DNA from 2 places in the Mangrovibacterium diazotrophicum genome. Region 2 is predicted to be linked to the other one. Evidence: riboswitches for the same ligand, from Rfam matches in the RefSeq annotation. Region 2 holds a riboswitch; the other holds the start of a gene.
The links. Region 2 has a riboswitch for thiamine pyrophosphate ahead of BC643_RS08070 (TonB-dependent receptor). Riboswitches for the same ligand answer to the same signal wherever they lie in the genome.
Positions count from the first base shown of each region.

Region 1: it holds a riboswitch for thiamine pyrophosphate, as region 2 does, so the genes downstream of both, thiM (hydroxyethylthiazole kinase) here and BC643_RS08070 (TonB-dependent receptor) in region 2, are expected to answer to the same signal.

Region 1 covers NZ_RAPN01000001.1:254,741-262,673, forward strand. Annotated here, with positions in the region: gene BC643_RS01120 (fructose-1,6-bisphosphatase) at 1-727, shown strand, start outside; gene BC643_RS01125 (PAS domain S-box protein) at 763-3,582, opposite strand; gene BC643_RS01130 (polysaccharide deacetylase family protein) at 3,792-4,580, shown strand; TPP riboswitch at 4,632-4,729, shown strand; gene thiM (hydroxyethylthiazole kinase) at 4,836-5,633, shown strand; gene thiE (thiamine phosphate synthase) at 5,636-6,271, shown strand; gene BC643_RS01145 (TenA family protein) at 6,271-6,918, shown strand; gene thiD (bifunctional hydroxymethylpyrimidine kinase/phosphomethylpyrimidine kinase) at 7,016-7,822, shown strand; gene BC643_RS01155 (alpha-ketoglutarate-dependent dioxygenase AlkB family protein) at 7,931-7,933, shown strand, end outside.
Region 2 covers NZ_RAPN01000001.1:2,053,889-2,061,821, reverse strand. Annotated here, with positions in the region: gene BC643_RS08070 (TonB-dependent receptor) at 1-2,337, opposite strand, end outside; TPP riboswitch at 2,388-2,484, opposite strand; gene BC643_RS08065 (Hsp20/alpha crystallin family protein) at 2,736-3,170, shown strand; gene BC643_RS08060 (zinc transporter ZntB) at 3,271-4,245, opposite strand; gene BC643_RS08055 (glycosyltransferase family 2 protein) at 4,419-5,447, opposite strand; gene BC643_RS08050 (hypothetical protein) at 5,462-5,932, opposite strand; gene BC643_RS08045 (inositol monophosphatase family protein) at 5,996-6,787, opposite strand; gene BC643_RS08040 (energy transducer TonB) at 6,868-7,933, opposite strand, start outside.

The DNA of each region.
Region 1 (7,933 bases), 1.8 Mb from region 2:
TCACGGATGCATTCCGTTGGATGATAACGGTGATTTTAAGGAAGTTACTATTCATGGTAAGAAATACAAAGGAAAAGCTTTGTGCGAGCAATTTGATTTGATTTCGCGTCGGGCTTATTACAATCGCGACCGGCAGGACAAACGAAGCCGCGACCGCGATTACATGTGGTACCTTTGGTCGGGCGCCGATTCGCCCTTATTTGGTAAAAAGAAAATGGCCACTTTCGAACGCTACTTTTTGGATGACAAAGAGGTTCAGCGCGAGGAGAGCAATATGTACTATAAACTGCGCGATGACCAGGAAACCTGTAAACGTATTTTGGAAGAGTTTGGACTCGACCCCGAGAAGTCGCACATCGTCAATGGGCACGTTCCGGTGAAAGTCGCAAAAGGTGAGAGCCCGGTTAAAGCTGGCGGAAAGCTTTTTGTGATTGACGGTGGCATGTCGAAGCCCTACCAGAAGGTGACGGGTATTGCCGGATATACCTTGATTTACGATTCTTACAGCTTGATTTTGGCTGAACATGCACCCTTCGAATCGCGGAGAAACGCCATTCAGGAGGAAGTTGACATTGTTTCGACCCGTAGTATGATCGAACGCGCAACCGATCGAATCCTGGTTGGTGATACCGACACCGGTGTCCAAATCAAAGGACAGATTGAGGATTTGAACCGGCTTTTGGAGGCCTACCGAAAAGGAACCGTGAAAGTGAAAAGCGCGGAGTAAACGGCTAAGTTTTCACCAAAGGGACAAAGGAACGGTTAACTCTTCGGCATTGTAAACCGAAAGGTTGAACCTTTACCTAAGGTGGAATCCAGCGTGATTTTTCCGCCCATTTGCTCCGCCAGTTTTTTCGAGATAGCCAGACCCAGTCCGGCTCCTCCATAAGCCCTTGTCGACGAATCATCTTCCTGGCGGAAACGCTCAAAGATATTTTGCTGCTTGTCGGGGCTGATGCCGATACCGGTGTCCGAAACAAAAAAGGTGACCTGCGAAGCGTCTGAGTTCTCGATTCCAAACCGTATTTCACCCCGATCAGTGAACTTGACTGCGTTGCTCAGTAAGTTGCTTAAAATCTGTGTGAACCGTATTTTATCTGCGTAAATTTCTGCTGATTTGTTATCGCAGCTTTGAACAAGCTTGATAGCGTTTTTATTCTGCTTTTGCAATTGTTGCTGAGTGATCAGAAGCTGATCCTGTACAATCGGGCAGCAGTCGAAAAGTTCCTGGTTGATCTTCAACTGACCGGTCTCAATTTTTGAAATATCGAGAATGTCGTTGATCAGCTGGAGCAGGTTTTCGCTGCTTTGATTCAGGATTGAAGCAAACTCTTTTTTTTCCTCCTGGCTTAAATCTTCGTCGTCCACAAGTAAGTTCGAGAATCCCATAATTGTGTTCAGCGGAGTGCGTATTTCGTGGCTCATGTTGGCCAAGAAGGCTGATTTTAGGCGGTCACTTTCTTCTGCTTTTTCTTTTGCCGCCTGCAAATCTGAGATGATTTTTTTCTTTTCGGTGATGTCTTCCTTCACAGCAACCAAGTGGGTAATTTTACCTTTTTCATCAACGATTGAAGAAATCAGCGCGCTTTCCCAAAATAAGTCGCCGTTCTTGCGCCTATTCAGAAATTCGCCTTGCCATTCTTCGCCTTTTAAAATTGTTTCCCAGAGTTTTTTATAGAACTCGTTCGAATGAACACCCGATTTCAGAAACGATGGATTTTCCCCAATAACTTCGTCTAAGGAGTATCCCGAAACCTCCGTAAATTTGGGATTCGCATAAATAATTTTACCCACGTCGTCGGTGATGATAATGCTAACCGGACTTTGGTCGGTGGCTTTACCGAACAGTTGCAAGCGCCTTTCTGCTTGTTTCCGATCGGTAAAATCCTGATAGATTACCAAATTGAGCATTTCACTATCCCAGAAGATTGTTTTCCGTTTGACGATCAGGTTTTTGATCTTGCCAGACTTGGTTATGATCTCCGTTTCGTAATCGGGCTCCTCCGGCAATCCTTTTTTACGGTTTGCTTTTCGTCTTTCATGTTCTTTGAAACTTTCCTCCGAATAGCGTTGGGATGATGGTGTCTTGTGAAACTCATCCAAATTGCGATAGCCGTACAGATTTAGAAAAGCGGCGTTTGTATACAGGGTTTTTCCGCTGTTGGAGACGATTCGCATACCCAAAGGTGAATCATCCATGGTACGGCGGAAGTTCTCGTGTGATTGGATAAGCTCGTTCTCAGCACGTTTCCGTTCATTGATGTTAATGACAGTTCCTATGTAGCCGAATAGTTTTTTGTTGGGATCATACTCGGGAACAGCTACGCCCAAGACCCAGTTGATGGTACCGTCTGGCTTTACAAAACGATATTCAGTTTCTGAAAGCACCTTGTTTTTAGAGGCAATCTCCCAGTTGTCCGCAATGGCTTTGCGATCTTCCGGGTGAACTGCCGACAACCACCCGTCGCCCAACGCTTGTTCAAATGACAGTCCACTAATTTCCAACCATTTTGGGTTTACATAGGTGGTGTAACCGTCACCCCGGGTCCGAAATATACCAACCGGGGATTTCTCGGTAAGCGTGTGAAAAAGTCGCTCGCTGTCAACCAGTTTTCGCTGAAGGCTCTGCTCGCGGCTTTGATCTTTAAAAACCAGCACAACGCCTGTAACTTTGCCGTTGGTATCCTTAATCAACGAGCTATTATTGGTAATTGGAATTTTTCGCCCATTTTTGGTTTGCAATAGCTTGTTCTTCGAATGTTCGATGGCTTCGCCGCTTACCAAAACCTTTTGAATAGGGCAAATCAATGGATCGCCCGTCTCTGGATCCAATACTTTAAAGATTTCTTCGGCTGATGTGCCAACACATTCCGCCTCGGGCCATCCAGTCAACTCACAAGCTTTAGGGTTGATGAAGGTAACAAGGCCTTTATTATCGGTTGTAATCAAGCCGTCGCCAATGCTGAGTAGAGTTGTCCGGTGGCGGTACTCGTTTTCCTCAAGTTCATCTTCAGCATTCACCCGTTGCGCTTCATTGCGGAAGATCATTCCCATGAACATACAGGCCGCAGGGAAGATCAGCAAAACCGGCAACCAAATATTTTCGATAACATGCCATGCAACTGCTTTGGGTAAAAGCAGCTGGCAGGCCAGCATGGAAACATTCGTGGTCAAACCAAACAAGTAAAAGGTCAGTGCCCGTATATTCTCCGGTTTACCATTGTATGCCCAACGAAAAACAAATCCCCAGGCGACTGATACGATGATCGAAGCCATGCCTGCCCAAAGACCATCGCCGCCAACATACCCCCGGTATGCAAGAGCCATAACCATGGAGATTAATCCGGCTATATGTCCGCCAAACAGGCCGGCCATCGACAACACAATGGACCTGCCGTCGTAGATAATTCCAGAGGAAACTTTCAGCGGGAAGTACATGCCAATAACGGTAATCGATCCAAAAAGCAGGCCCGACAAAACCTGATGTCTTAGCTTGCCGCTATTCTTATGGCGCGAAATAAAGCTGAATAGAACAGTTAAAGTGATCAGCAAGGTCGAGTTTAAAATAAGCTCGGTAATCATTTGATTCAGTATCCTCCTGTTTGTAAAAATAGATTAGAAAATAAACGATCGCAATCACTAAAGTTAAAGGAGACGCAATTTAGCATTAAAAATTGACTGGGTAAAAAATGCTGTACATATACGCCATATTCTTCCAAATTCCGAATATAAAAAACAATGAAATTAGTCTGATGTTCTTATTTTTAAGCCTTTCAAAAATACTACCTCAAATGAGATTCTTAATTTTCCTTTTGCTGCTAAGCGTAACCTGCGTGCAGGTCGATGCCCGGATCGTGAGAAAACGGATTCCTGACAAACTTGTTGTGTTGACTTTCGATGATGCAACTGCCAGCCAGTACTCGATTGTTGCCCCGCTGTTGAAAAAGTACGGATTCAATGCGACGTTTTTTATTTGCGAGTTCCCTCCAAATTTTGGTGATTCCACAAAATACATGAACTGGAGACAAATAAAGGAATTGAACGATATGGGCTTTGAGATTGCCAATCACACGCGCCATCACGAGCACCTTGACAAATTGCATGGGGAAAAAGCATTAGAGGTGCTTCATTACATCGACAACAAATGTGATTCGATGGGAGTTCTAAAGCCGGAAGATTTTGCCTATCCGGGTTATGGTTTGAATCAATCGGCTTTTGCGATACTCGAGGAAGAAGGCTATAACTTTGCGCGTGCTGGAGGAAGTCGTCCGTACAATCCGCTGACGGATCATCCGCTCTTGCTGCCGAGTTGGGCAACAAATTCCGAAAATAAGGCTGATATTATGGACGCTTTTGCACTGGCAAAAGATGGTCAGATTGTCGTGTTGACCATTCACGGAGTTCCGGATGCAGAGCACCCTTGGGTGACAACGCCGCCGGAGTTGTTCGAGGGATATTTGAAATACCTTTCAGAAAATGATTTTGAAGTGATTGCTATGAGAGACCTTAAAAAGTATATCAATGTTGAAAAGGCGATGAAGACGATCAGTCCCGACTTCTCCAGACCTTTGAAAAATTAATAGAATTTTGGTCCTTCGTTTTGACCGTTTCCAATTATCGCTACCTTTGCTACATCTCGTTAGGGGTGTCCGGTTATTTGCCGGACTGAGATTATACCCTGGAACCTGAAATGTATCATAACAGCGTAGGGAAACGAGGATTGTAACCGATCCGTTATTTGTCAAAATACAAGCCGTTTCACTTCCTGTGGGACGGTTTTTTTATGACCTTCCGCAGATGATCATTTCTACATTTTTTAACCGTAAAAAATTGAAATGATGATTACCGTAAAAACGATTAGCACCGATTTGAAGTCGGTGCGCGAGAAATCTCCCTTAGTGCACAACATTACCAACTTTGTGGTGATGAATAACACGGCCAATGCGTTGCTGGCCGTTGGTGCTTCGCCGGTGATGGCCCATGCCGTGGAAGAAGTCACAGATATGGTGAATATTGCTTCCTCGCTTGTGATCAACATGGGAACGCTCAATCCCCAGTGGGTTGATGGAATGATTGCTGCCGGTAAAGCAGCCACTAAAAAAGGTATTCCTGTTGTCTTCGATCCCGTTGGTGTAGGCGCTACGCCATACCGGAATGAGGTTGCTGCACGAATTGTAAACGAGTGCAAACCGACTTTCATTCGGGGCAATGCATCTGAAATTATGGCTTTGGCCAAAGAAAACATTGTGACCAAAGGCGTGGATAGCTCCGCTTCGAGCAATTCGGCGATAGAGGGAGCCAAGCGTTTGGCAACAGAGACCGGAGCGATTGTCGTAATCAGTGGTCCAGAGGATTTTATAACTGATGGAAAAGAAGTGCTGTCAACTAAAAACGGTTCGACCATGATGGCGAAAGTGACCGGGATGGGGTGTACCGCAACAGCTGTTTTAGGAGCTTTTGCCGGCGTTAATGCCAACCGTTTGGAGGCAGCAACGCATGCAATGGCTGTGATGAGTATTGCCGGTGAAATTGCAGCTGCAAAATCAGCAGGGCCGGGGACCTTGCAACTTCACTTTCTGGATACGCTTTACAACCTGAGCGAAGCGGATATTGAAAAGACGTTTAAAGCTTAAAAATGAAGAACTTTGATCTGAGCCTGTACCTGGTCACCGACCGTGCTTTGTCGCTAGGACGTCCGTTGGAATTTATTGTTGAAGAGGCGGTAAAAGGAGGCGTTACAATGGTGCAGTTGCGCGAAAAGGATTGCTCGTCGCTTGAGTTTTATAAGTTGGGGATGAAGCTGAAAAAAATCCTCAATCCGCTGAATATCCCTTTGATCATCAATGATCGCTTGGATATTGCCCTTGCAGTCGATGCTGATGGTTTGCACATTGGCCAAAGTGATTTGCCCTGGCAGGTAGCGCGCCAACTGCTCGGGTCTGACAAGATTCTGGGGCTTTCCGTGGAAACGCAGCAGCAGGCGGAAGACGCTAATCATTTAGATGTGGATTACATCGGTGTTTCGCCGGTATTTGCGACGCCAACCAAAACCGATACGTTTCAACCTTTCGGTTTGGATGGATTAAAGCGAGCTTGCCGTGTTTGCAAGCACCCGGCTGTAGCAATCGGTGGTATCAACCTCAATAATGCAGCTTCAATCATTCAACATGGAGCGGAAGGAGTTGCCCTGGTTTCGGCGATCTCTTCTGCCGAAGATCCGGCAAACGCTGCACGCGAACTAAAATTAGAAATTCAAAAAAATATTCGATAATGACATGGAGCGAAGAAGCGTGGGCCGAATGTAATTCGGTTTTCACAGAAATAACAAAACTGCCTTTTTTGCACGAGCTCATGGATGGTAGTTTGCCCAACGAAAAATTTTTATTCTACCTGCGACAGGATGCTTTTTACCTGGCTGAATACGGCAAAATTCTGGCTGCCATCGCGGCTCGCCTGGACCAAAAAGAATGGCGCGAAGCTTTTCTGGGCTTTTCGGGTGATACGGTAGCTGTTGAACAGGCCTTGCATCAGTTCTATCTGAAAGATCAGTTGGTTGATGCGGAGCCGACACCAACGAACCTCCTTTATACAGGGCACATGTGGCGTCAGCTGGCTGCTCACTCAACAGAAGAAGCACTGGCTTCGGTCTTGCCTTGCTTCTGGGTGTACAAAGAGGTTGGTGATTTTATTTTGGCAAACCAGGCAAAAGGGGAGAATCCTTATCAATCGTGGATTGATACCTATGGAGGCGACGAGTTTGCGAAGGCTGTAGCCAAAGCATTGTTTATCTGCGATAAATATGCCGAAAAATGTACTCCGGCACAACGCGAACGGATGACGGCTGCTTTCAAGTTGGCGTTCAAAATGGAATGGATGTTCTGGCAAAGTGCCTACGAGCAGGAACAATGGCGGGTGTGAGAAGAGTTGCGAGTGATGAGACATGAGTAGTGAGTAGTTTGAGGACCTTTTTCTCAATTATCTAATATCTAGCATCAAACAATCCAGTATCTAAAATATGCACTATAAACGAGTTTTAAGTATTGCCGGAAGCGACCCCAGCGGGGGAGCAGGCATTCAGGCCGACCTGAAAACGATGTCGGCTTGCGGTTGTTTTGCAACAACGGCAATTACAGCAGTTGTTGATGAAAATACGGTTGGTGTGTACGGCGTTCACCCCATTCCGGTTGATTTTGTGAAAGGGCAGATTAGATCGGTGCTGGATGATATTGGTGCTGATGCAATCAAAATCGGAATGCTACACTCGTCGGAATTGATTCGCGGAATAAAGGAAACGCTCGAGCCATACCAGATTCGCAATATTGTGCTTGACCCGGTGATGGTAGCAACCTCCGGCGACAAACTTTTGCTGGATGAGGCAATCGCCACCCTTCAAAATGAATTGATCCCGATGACCCGGGTGATCACGCCCAATATTCCGGAAGCGGAGATTCTATCCGGTCAGAAAATCACTTGTCAGGCCGATTTGCCGAAGGTTGTTAAAAGCCTGACATGCGGAGGAAAAGTCTCCGTGTTGCTCAAAGCAGGTCATCTAACAGAAGATGAGTTGACAGATATTTTTTACAATGCCGAAACAGACGAACTGTTGGAGTTGAAATCGAAACGGGTGAATACAAAAAATACCCACGGCACGGGCTGTACATTTTCGTCGGCATTTGCTTCGTTTCTGGCCCACGGATTGGATTTGAATGCCGCCGTTCGGGCTGCAAAAGAATACATCAATAAAGCGATCATAGAAGGCACCTCCTACGAAATCGGAAAAGGGCATGGGCCTGTGCATCACTTTCATCCGTTTTGGAGATAGAAGTAATAAGTTACAAGTTTAAAGTTTAAAGTTGCGGGATTTGACATTTGATTTCGTTCTTTTCAACTTTTAGCGGTTGCTTCTGTTGTGAATGAAAAAGTAGCGACGATG
Region 2 (7,933 bases):
TAAGTTTCCTTTTATCGTGTAATCTATCTTCAGGTTGTTCACAAACCACGCGTTCAGCTTGCGATCTTCACTCGATGAATTGTCGATGTATTGGTCGCTCACGTAGTTTGACAGCAGGCTGATTGATAAATCCTTGACGGGGAGAAAACTCAGCTGGCTGTTCACAATCACGTTGGGTGAAAAAGCCAGGTCGGTTCTTCCAAGGTCGGTAACATATTGATAGGGCTCGTTGTCCATGTCGTACCAGTAGTCCCAGTTGTCCACGTACTCGGTAAAGTTTTTAATCTTGTTTTGGCTGAAGGTGGCGTTCACATCCCACTTCAAACTGCGGGTAATTTTCAGTCCTCCCATCAGTTCGATACCGGCGCGGTAGCTGTCGTCAACATTCACCATAATCGCCGAACCCACATCGTTTAGTTCTCCGGTTTGGATCAGCTGATCTTTGTAAAGCATATAATAAAGGTTGGCGCCAATCGAGTAGTTGCGGGTGCGGTGGGTGTAGCCAGCCTCGAAATCATTCAGTGTTTCTGCCACCGGCATGTGGTTTTCATCGGCGTCGACAAAGTTGCTGCGGTTGGGTTCGCGGTTCGCACGGGCAAAGCTGATGTAGGCTTCGTTTCCGGCGTTCGGTTTGTAATAAAGGCCTACTTTCGGGTTGAAGAAATCGAATTTGTGCTTTTGACTGATGTCGCGTAAATCATCTTCAATGCCGGTAATCTTGTAATCAATGTGGCGGTATTGAAGGTCGGCGTAGAAACTCAACGCTTCGTTCAGTTGCAGATTGTATTTTCCAAATAGGTTGAAGTCTTTTTTGATGCCTTTTCCACGGTACCATTCAAATTCACTGTCAACACTGGTGCCACCATACCAATCGGTTACTGTCAGGTTGTCGCCCATGTATTGAGCCCAAATTACCCGGCCAAAGTGACGACCGTCGTACTCGTTGTAACCACCGCCAAAGGTGAAGGCATTTTTCCCGTCGTCGTAGTTTAACGAGTAAGTTGAACCGTAAAAGTCATTATCCAACCACTTACGCACAACCATGTCGGTGACATCAATACCCTCCGGAGCTGTCATTTGGTAATCGGCATAATCCTGGTCGTACTCGTAGTTTTCGTAATAGCCACGTCCGTAGGTATAGTGCAGTGCCGCGTTCAAGTTCAGGTATTCATTGAACTTGTGCGAGAAGTGCAGTTGGTAATGATCCTGTTGGTAGTGGTCAACAGCGTTTTCGTAAGTGTAAAAGTTGTAGGTGCGAGCGTCTGAGTTGATCAGATCATCGTAACGTTTTTGGTTTTCGCGCTCCGATCCCGACCACAGCCAGTGATCCAGGTAGCGTTGCATTCCTTCGGTGTCATTATTCAGTTTGACAGAAGGTACGCCATACCAGGCTTGGTACGTTTCCTCAAATCCCGAGAAAATATTCACTTTCAGAATGGTGTTTTCGGAATAGTAGCCACCCGAAACGAAGAACGATTTGAGGTCAGAAGTGGCGCGGTCGATAAAGCCATCGGAAGAAACTTTGGACAAACGCACGTCGAAAGCGAATTTACCCATCAGTCCGGTACCGGCAGCAACCGAGTTTTTGAAGGTACCAAAAGAGCCGGCAGAGCTTTTTACTTCGGCATACGCTTGTTTGTTCAGTGTTGTGGTTTGCAGGTTGATGGTTGCGCCAAAAGCAGCAGCACCGTTAGTAGATGTTCCCACACCACGTTGCACCTGGATGTTGTCGATTGAACCAGCCAGGTCGGGAATATCCACAAAGTAAGTTCCGTGCGACTCGGCATCGTTCATCGGGATGCCGTTTACCGTTACATTGATACGGTTGGCTGAAGTACCACGAATACGGAAGTCAGTATAACCAACGCCGGCTCCGGCATCCGAGCTTGCCACGTACGAAGGTGTCATCGTCAGCAAGTAGGGAATGTCCTGGCCCATGTTTCGGTTTTCGATAGTTGTTCGGTCGACCGAAGTTTTGGCCACCGGCGTTTTGTCGCCGGCACGTGTTGCCGAAACCATGACTTCTTCCGTCATAATGCCGGACTGTTTCAGTATAGCTGTGATCGTTTGGTTGCTTTTCTCCAACTTGACGGGTTGGCTTGTTTTCTCGTAGCCAATAAATGAGATCAGAAGCTCGTAACTTCCCGAATGCAAATTGGTGATTGCGAATTTTCCGTTCGAGTCGGCAACGGTTCCGGTGTACGTTCCGGCCAAAACAACATTGGCTCCTGGCAATACTTCGCGTTTCTCATTCATCACCACACCGGAAATCGAATACTGTGCGAAAGTGAAGGTGGTCAGACTCAACATGACCAGCAGAAAAAATACTTTTTTCATTTTTTGAGTGAAAGTTTGGTTAATAAATAACCAATGAGGTAGGAATACGTGTTCCCTTCTTGCGCCCTCCCTACGCCGGCATTACCCGGATCAGGTTCTTTGGGTATGATCTCAGTCCGTAATATTAGGACACCCCATTGCATATAGGGGGCAAAGTTAAAACAAAAATCATCGAATATTCAAACAAATTTCGACATGCTGAAAATGATCTGTTCGGAAAGTATGTCATTATCAGTAAGTTGAATTCTGAAAAAATGTCTTTTTCTCCGTCAAAATGACATTGGATTTTGCAAATTTTCAGCCTGAAACTGCGTAAAACTACTTTGGAGCAACCTTTGATAGTTGATAGTCAGAAAACAAAAAATCAATGTTTAACTAATTGATAGGAGGACAAAGTTATGTTACCATTTGTAAGATCAAACAGAAACACACCAAGTTTATTTGATGAGTTTTTCGGTAAAGATGTATGGAACGATTTTTTTGAAAAATCAGGATGGAACAGCAGTCCAAATGTGAATGTGTATGACAAAAAAGACCATTACGAAATTGAGCTGGCCGCTCCTGGTTTGGACAAAAAAGACTTCCATATCGATTTAAAAGATAATTTGCTGACCATTTCTTCGGAAAAACAAGAAGAGAAAAAAGAAGAAAAAGACAGCAAGGTGGTATTCTGTGAGTTTAATTATTCCAAATTCAGCCGTTCATTCCAATTGCCTGACGGCGTTGATGCGAACAAGATTGAAGCAAACCACAAAAATGGCGTTTTAACCGTTAGTTTGCCAAAACGAGAGGAGTATAAATCGCACGAACCACGAATGATTGAAATTCATTAAATGAATTGACGTAAAAGACATTAGTAAATTTTCAAATTTGGTTTTAGTTTAGGTTTAGTTAGTTGAAGACCCTGCCTGTTGTGTGGCAGGGTTTTTCGTTTTATAGCCATTTATTTTTTCGGAAAAACCAAAATTGAAAGGCTACCACCACCAATAAAATGACCACGAAAGCTGAAAAAGCATAATGATTCTCGGCATGGGGAATACCGGAAAGGTTGACCCCGAGCAAACCGGTGAAAAAGCTCAACGGCAGGAACAGTGCCGCAATGATAGAAAGCAGGTACATGCGGTTGTTAATCTGCTCGTTGGAACGGTTGATCAGCGTTTCCTGGCTGACGGAAGCCAGTTCTCGCGCGGCCTCCAGCATCTCGAGGTAGCGCATCAGGTAGTCGCTCACCTCTCGCAATCGCAATTGTTGTTTACTGGTCATCCATCTGGTTTTCTCAATCTGCAATTTATTTAAAGCATCGCGCTGTGGAATCAGGAATCGTTTGATCTGGATGATTTGCCGGCGAAGATTGTACAATTCGGCTTTGCTTTGGTCGTCGTTACCATCTTCTTCCATCACCAACTCTTCCATCGAGATGGCCGCTTCCTCAATATCTTCCATCACATCGCTCATGTTGAAAACCAGGCGCTCGTTCAACCGGACAATAAAATCGCCTGTGTTTTTGGGTGGATTGTTCTGCTCCATGTCTTCCAAAATCGACTGGATGGCATTCAGCTTTTTCTTTTGGGTTGTGATGATCAGGTTTTTGCTGGCCATGATGCGTACCGAGATCATATTTTCGGGCTTTTCACCTTTTATCAGGTTAATGCCGCGAACGATCAGTAACAGTTCCTCGGGCGCAATTTCCACCCTTGGGCGCGAATCGTCTTTTACCAAGGCTGAAATCCAAAATTCATTGACATGCAGACTTTCAACTAAGCTCCGGGTTTCCGTGGCACTGAAATCCAGTTGAAGCCAAATATAGTCGGTGTCCTTTTTTAAGGCGGGGATGGCGTAGGCGTCGATCTTATCAACCTTTTTGGCACTCGAATCGACGTAGAAGGCATTAATGACCGCTTGTTTCATGCGATTGAAAATTTTACTGAATATACAATCTGTCTGCTGAATTTACAAAAGATGGATTTTCGGATTGTTGGATTTTCGGATTGTCAGATCAAGAAGACGTTCTTGGGAGACAGTTTCGGAAAAGGCTCTTTTTCTTTTTATCCAGCTATCCGAGTATCCGGCATTCCTAACGCCTATTTCACCAATTCGGTGAAGGTGCGTTTCTTCTCGATATAGAATTTCCAGATGATACTTTTGTATAAAATTTCGGGGTGCCAACTGGGTGCTGCTTCGGTTTTTAGTCGCCGGCGTTTCGCTTTCAATTGGGTCCAGTTTTTATATAAAGCCCAGTGTGCTTTGAAGACCGCCGAAATCCCTTTTAGATTCCCCTCAGTCAACAACTTGAAAGCAGCAATGCCATCCAATATCATGCGGACAAACAGTACTTTAACTAGTTTGTTGGGCGGACAATTCTTGTAAAGCATGAACAAACTATTGCGGAAGTTTAGGAACAGTTTGCGCGGGTTGTTGTAAGGCAAACTTCCACCACCCAGGTGATAAACCTGGCTGTAAGGGGTGTACCGAATTTGATAGCCGAAGTTTTTCAGGCGCCAGCAAAGGTCGATTTCTTCCATGTGTGCCCAAAAGTCGGAATCGAAGCCCCCTGCTTTGTGGTAGAGGCTTGCGCGAATTGCCAGGCAGGCACCACTCGCCCAAAAAATATTGGCTTCGTCATTGTACTGACCTTTGTCTTTTTCAACGACATTCAGCACGCGACCGCGGCAAAACGGGAAGCCGAGCTTGTCGATGAAACCTCCGGCAGCACCGCCGTATTCGAATTCATCTTTGTTGTGCCAGCTTAAAATTTTGGGTTGAACAGCAGCGACCGTATTGTCTTTCTCAAAAATCGAAATCATCGGTTCCAGCCAGCCTTCGGTAACTTCCACATCCGAGTTTAGCAGGATGTAATATTTGGCGTCGATTTGGCGCAGTGCTTCGTTATAGCCACGGGCGAAACCGTAATTCTCGGGAAGTTGAAGTCTGGTAACTTCGGGGAATTGCTCTTCAAGCAGTGTCATCGATTGATCTGTAGAACCATTGTCGGCAACAATGATCTCAGCACCTTCCAGTTGGCTGTATTGGATGACCGATGGCAAAAATTGAGGAAGTAGCTTTTCCCCGTTCCAGTTTAAAATGACAATTGCAATTTGCGCGTGTTCCATTCCGCCAAAGATAGTCAGGAATTCAAAATTCCGGCAACAATGTCAATGAGTTGTTCCTTGCTAAGCTGTCCCAGTTTTTCTTTTATCTCTGCCGTCTGATTTTCTGTTTTGTCCGCTAAAATGTCGGCCAGTTCTTTCCATTGCTTGCCGGTCATTTCCTGTTGTAACAGTTCTGTTGCTTTGTCTGCGTTCCCGGCCTGGCCCGGAAGTCCCAGTGTTTCCAGTTCCATGATGGCGGCATCCAGAATTTCGCGGGCCTGCATTTTCACGGGATCGTCCGACTTCTCGTTGCCGGTAGCATCACGCAAATGCCAGCTGGAATAATCGTAGCGGAGATCCAGAATCATTTTCACGATCGGATGAGAGGCCCCGAAAATCCGGTTCAGAAACAACAGGGTTTGGTTTTTCCATGCTTCCAGGTCGAAGCTTTTCTGATTTAGCTTTTCGACCTGTGCTTTAAGCAGTGCAATTTCCTTGTCGGCCATGATTTGCTTTTTCCTGCAATTTAGGTGATTGCGGCAGTATGCCCAAGCAGAGCAACGGAAAATTTAGCCCAGCTGTTCGTTTATTTTTGCAAAGAAAGCCGGGAAATAATTGCTGTTGGCCGAAACCAATTCTTTTCCAAACAGGAAATTGTCGCCGCCTTTAAAATCGGTCACTTTTCCGCCCGCTTCCTGCACCAATAATACACCGGCAGCAACGTCCCAGGCGTGAAGCGCATGTTCGAAGAAGCCATCGAATCGTCCGCAAGCCACATAAGCCAAATCGACTGCTGCTGATCCCATGCGACGCATGCCTCTTGTTTCAATCATGAAAAACTCGAGCACCTTTAGGTATTCGTTCAGCTTTTCGAAATTGTAGTAGGGGAATCCGGTGGCCAAAAGCACGTCTTCGTGTTTCGCCGATTTAGAAACCGAAATGGGTTGACCGTTGAGATAAGCACCGCCATTTGCCCAGGCCGAAAACAATTCATTCTGACCGATTTCATAAACCACGCCGGCAACCGGAACATTGTCTTTGGTGAGCGCGATGGATACCGAATGCGGAAAAATGCCGTGGATAAAGTTGGTTGTTCCATCCAGCGGGTCGATGATCCATTTGTACGCTTCGCCGCTTTCTGTGGCTGTTCCTTCTTCAGTAATGAACCCGGCTTCGGGTAATAACTCGCGCAGTCGGCTGACAATCATTTTTTCAGCTTCTTTGTCAACGTAAGTTACCAGGCTGGCTTTGCCCTTCAGTTCAATATCGTCGTTGGTGATTTGTGAACGTTGTTCGCGGATAAATTGACCGGCTTGGCGAGCCAAATCGCCGATCTCGGAGCAGATATGTTGTAAATCCATAAATCGAAAAAATAGTTTTCCCGAAAATCGGTTAAAGCAGCGTGATGCCCAAATTTCTACTGTTATTTTATTTTGAAGGATTATTGCAGTAAAAAGGTGATTGGTATCGTATAGCTAACCTTGACTGGTTCGCCTTTTTGATATCCGGGTTTCCAAAGCGGCATTTCGCTTACAACCCGCATTGCTTCCTCATCCAAAATTGGGTGAACGCTTTTGGCGACACTAATGCTGCAAACCTTGCCGGATTCGTCGACAATGAAACTAACATACACTTTCCCTTGTATGCCTCTTTCTTGAGCTTCTACCGGATACCTCAAATTTTGCGCGATGAATTTTCGCACTCCCAGATCTCCCCCCGGGAATTCCGGCATTTCTTCAACAAGAAAGTAAACGTCACCTTTTTGACCGGTAGCGGTTTTCTCGGTGACGATTCTAAAATGATACGGTAAGCCTAAACTTATTCCGCTTGTGTCCATCTCGAAAGCGAACTTTTCAATACTTTTAACAGGAACATTTTCAACCGTAGCAGGATTAAAAGCTGGTAGGTCGGCTAATGCTTTCAGTAACAAGTCGGAGAATTCCGTCGGAAGGCCTGAAAAGTCGATTGAAAGTATTTCCCCTTTTTTACCAATATTGATGGAAACATTTTTGTTGTAACGGGTTGATGAATCTAATTGTTTGATTTCCGGCCAATCCCGGGTTTTCTCGATCAAATAGTCATTTAATTTCCCGACTCCACCTTCAAATGTGGCTTTGGTGTCGGGATATTCATAAACAATGTCCTGAACCACTGGCTCACCATCGATTAGTTTGCCGGATTTGTAAGTTCCTTCCTTTAGAAGTGTTCCGTTTTCATCATAGCTCTGAAAAAAGCCGTCTTTCAAATTGTTTTTATAGTGGCCTTTGAAACTGGGGATTCCATTCGGATACCACATCACGAGTAATCCGTTTCTGACATATTGATTGCCCGAAATCAGCGCCCATTTGTTCCCGTCTTCATAAAAGAATGTTTGAGCGTTTAGTGTGTCAGCCCGGTAGGTTTGCAGATATATTAGTGAACCTTCGGGTGAATACAGACGACTTTCGCCATCTAATTCTAATGAGCGATTTTCACGGTAGGTGTACAGTTTGGATAAACTGAATGAA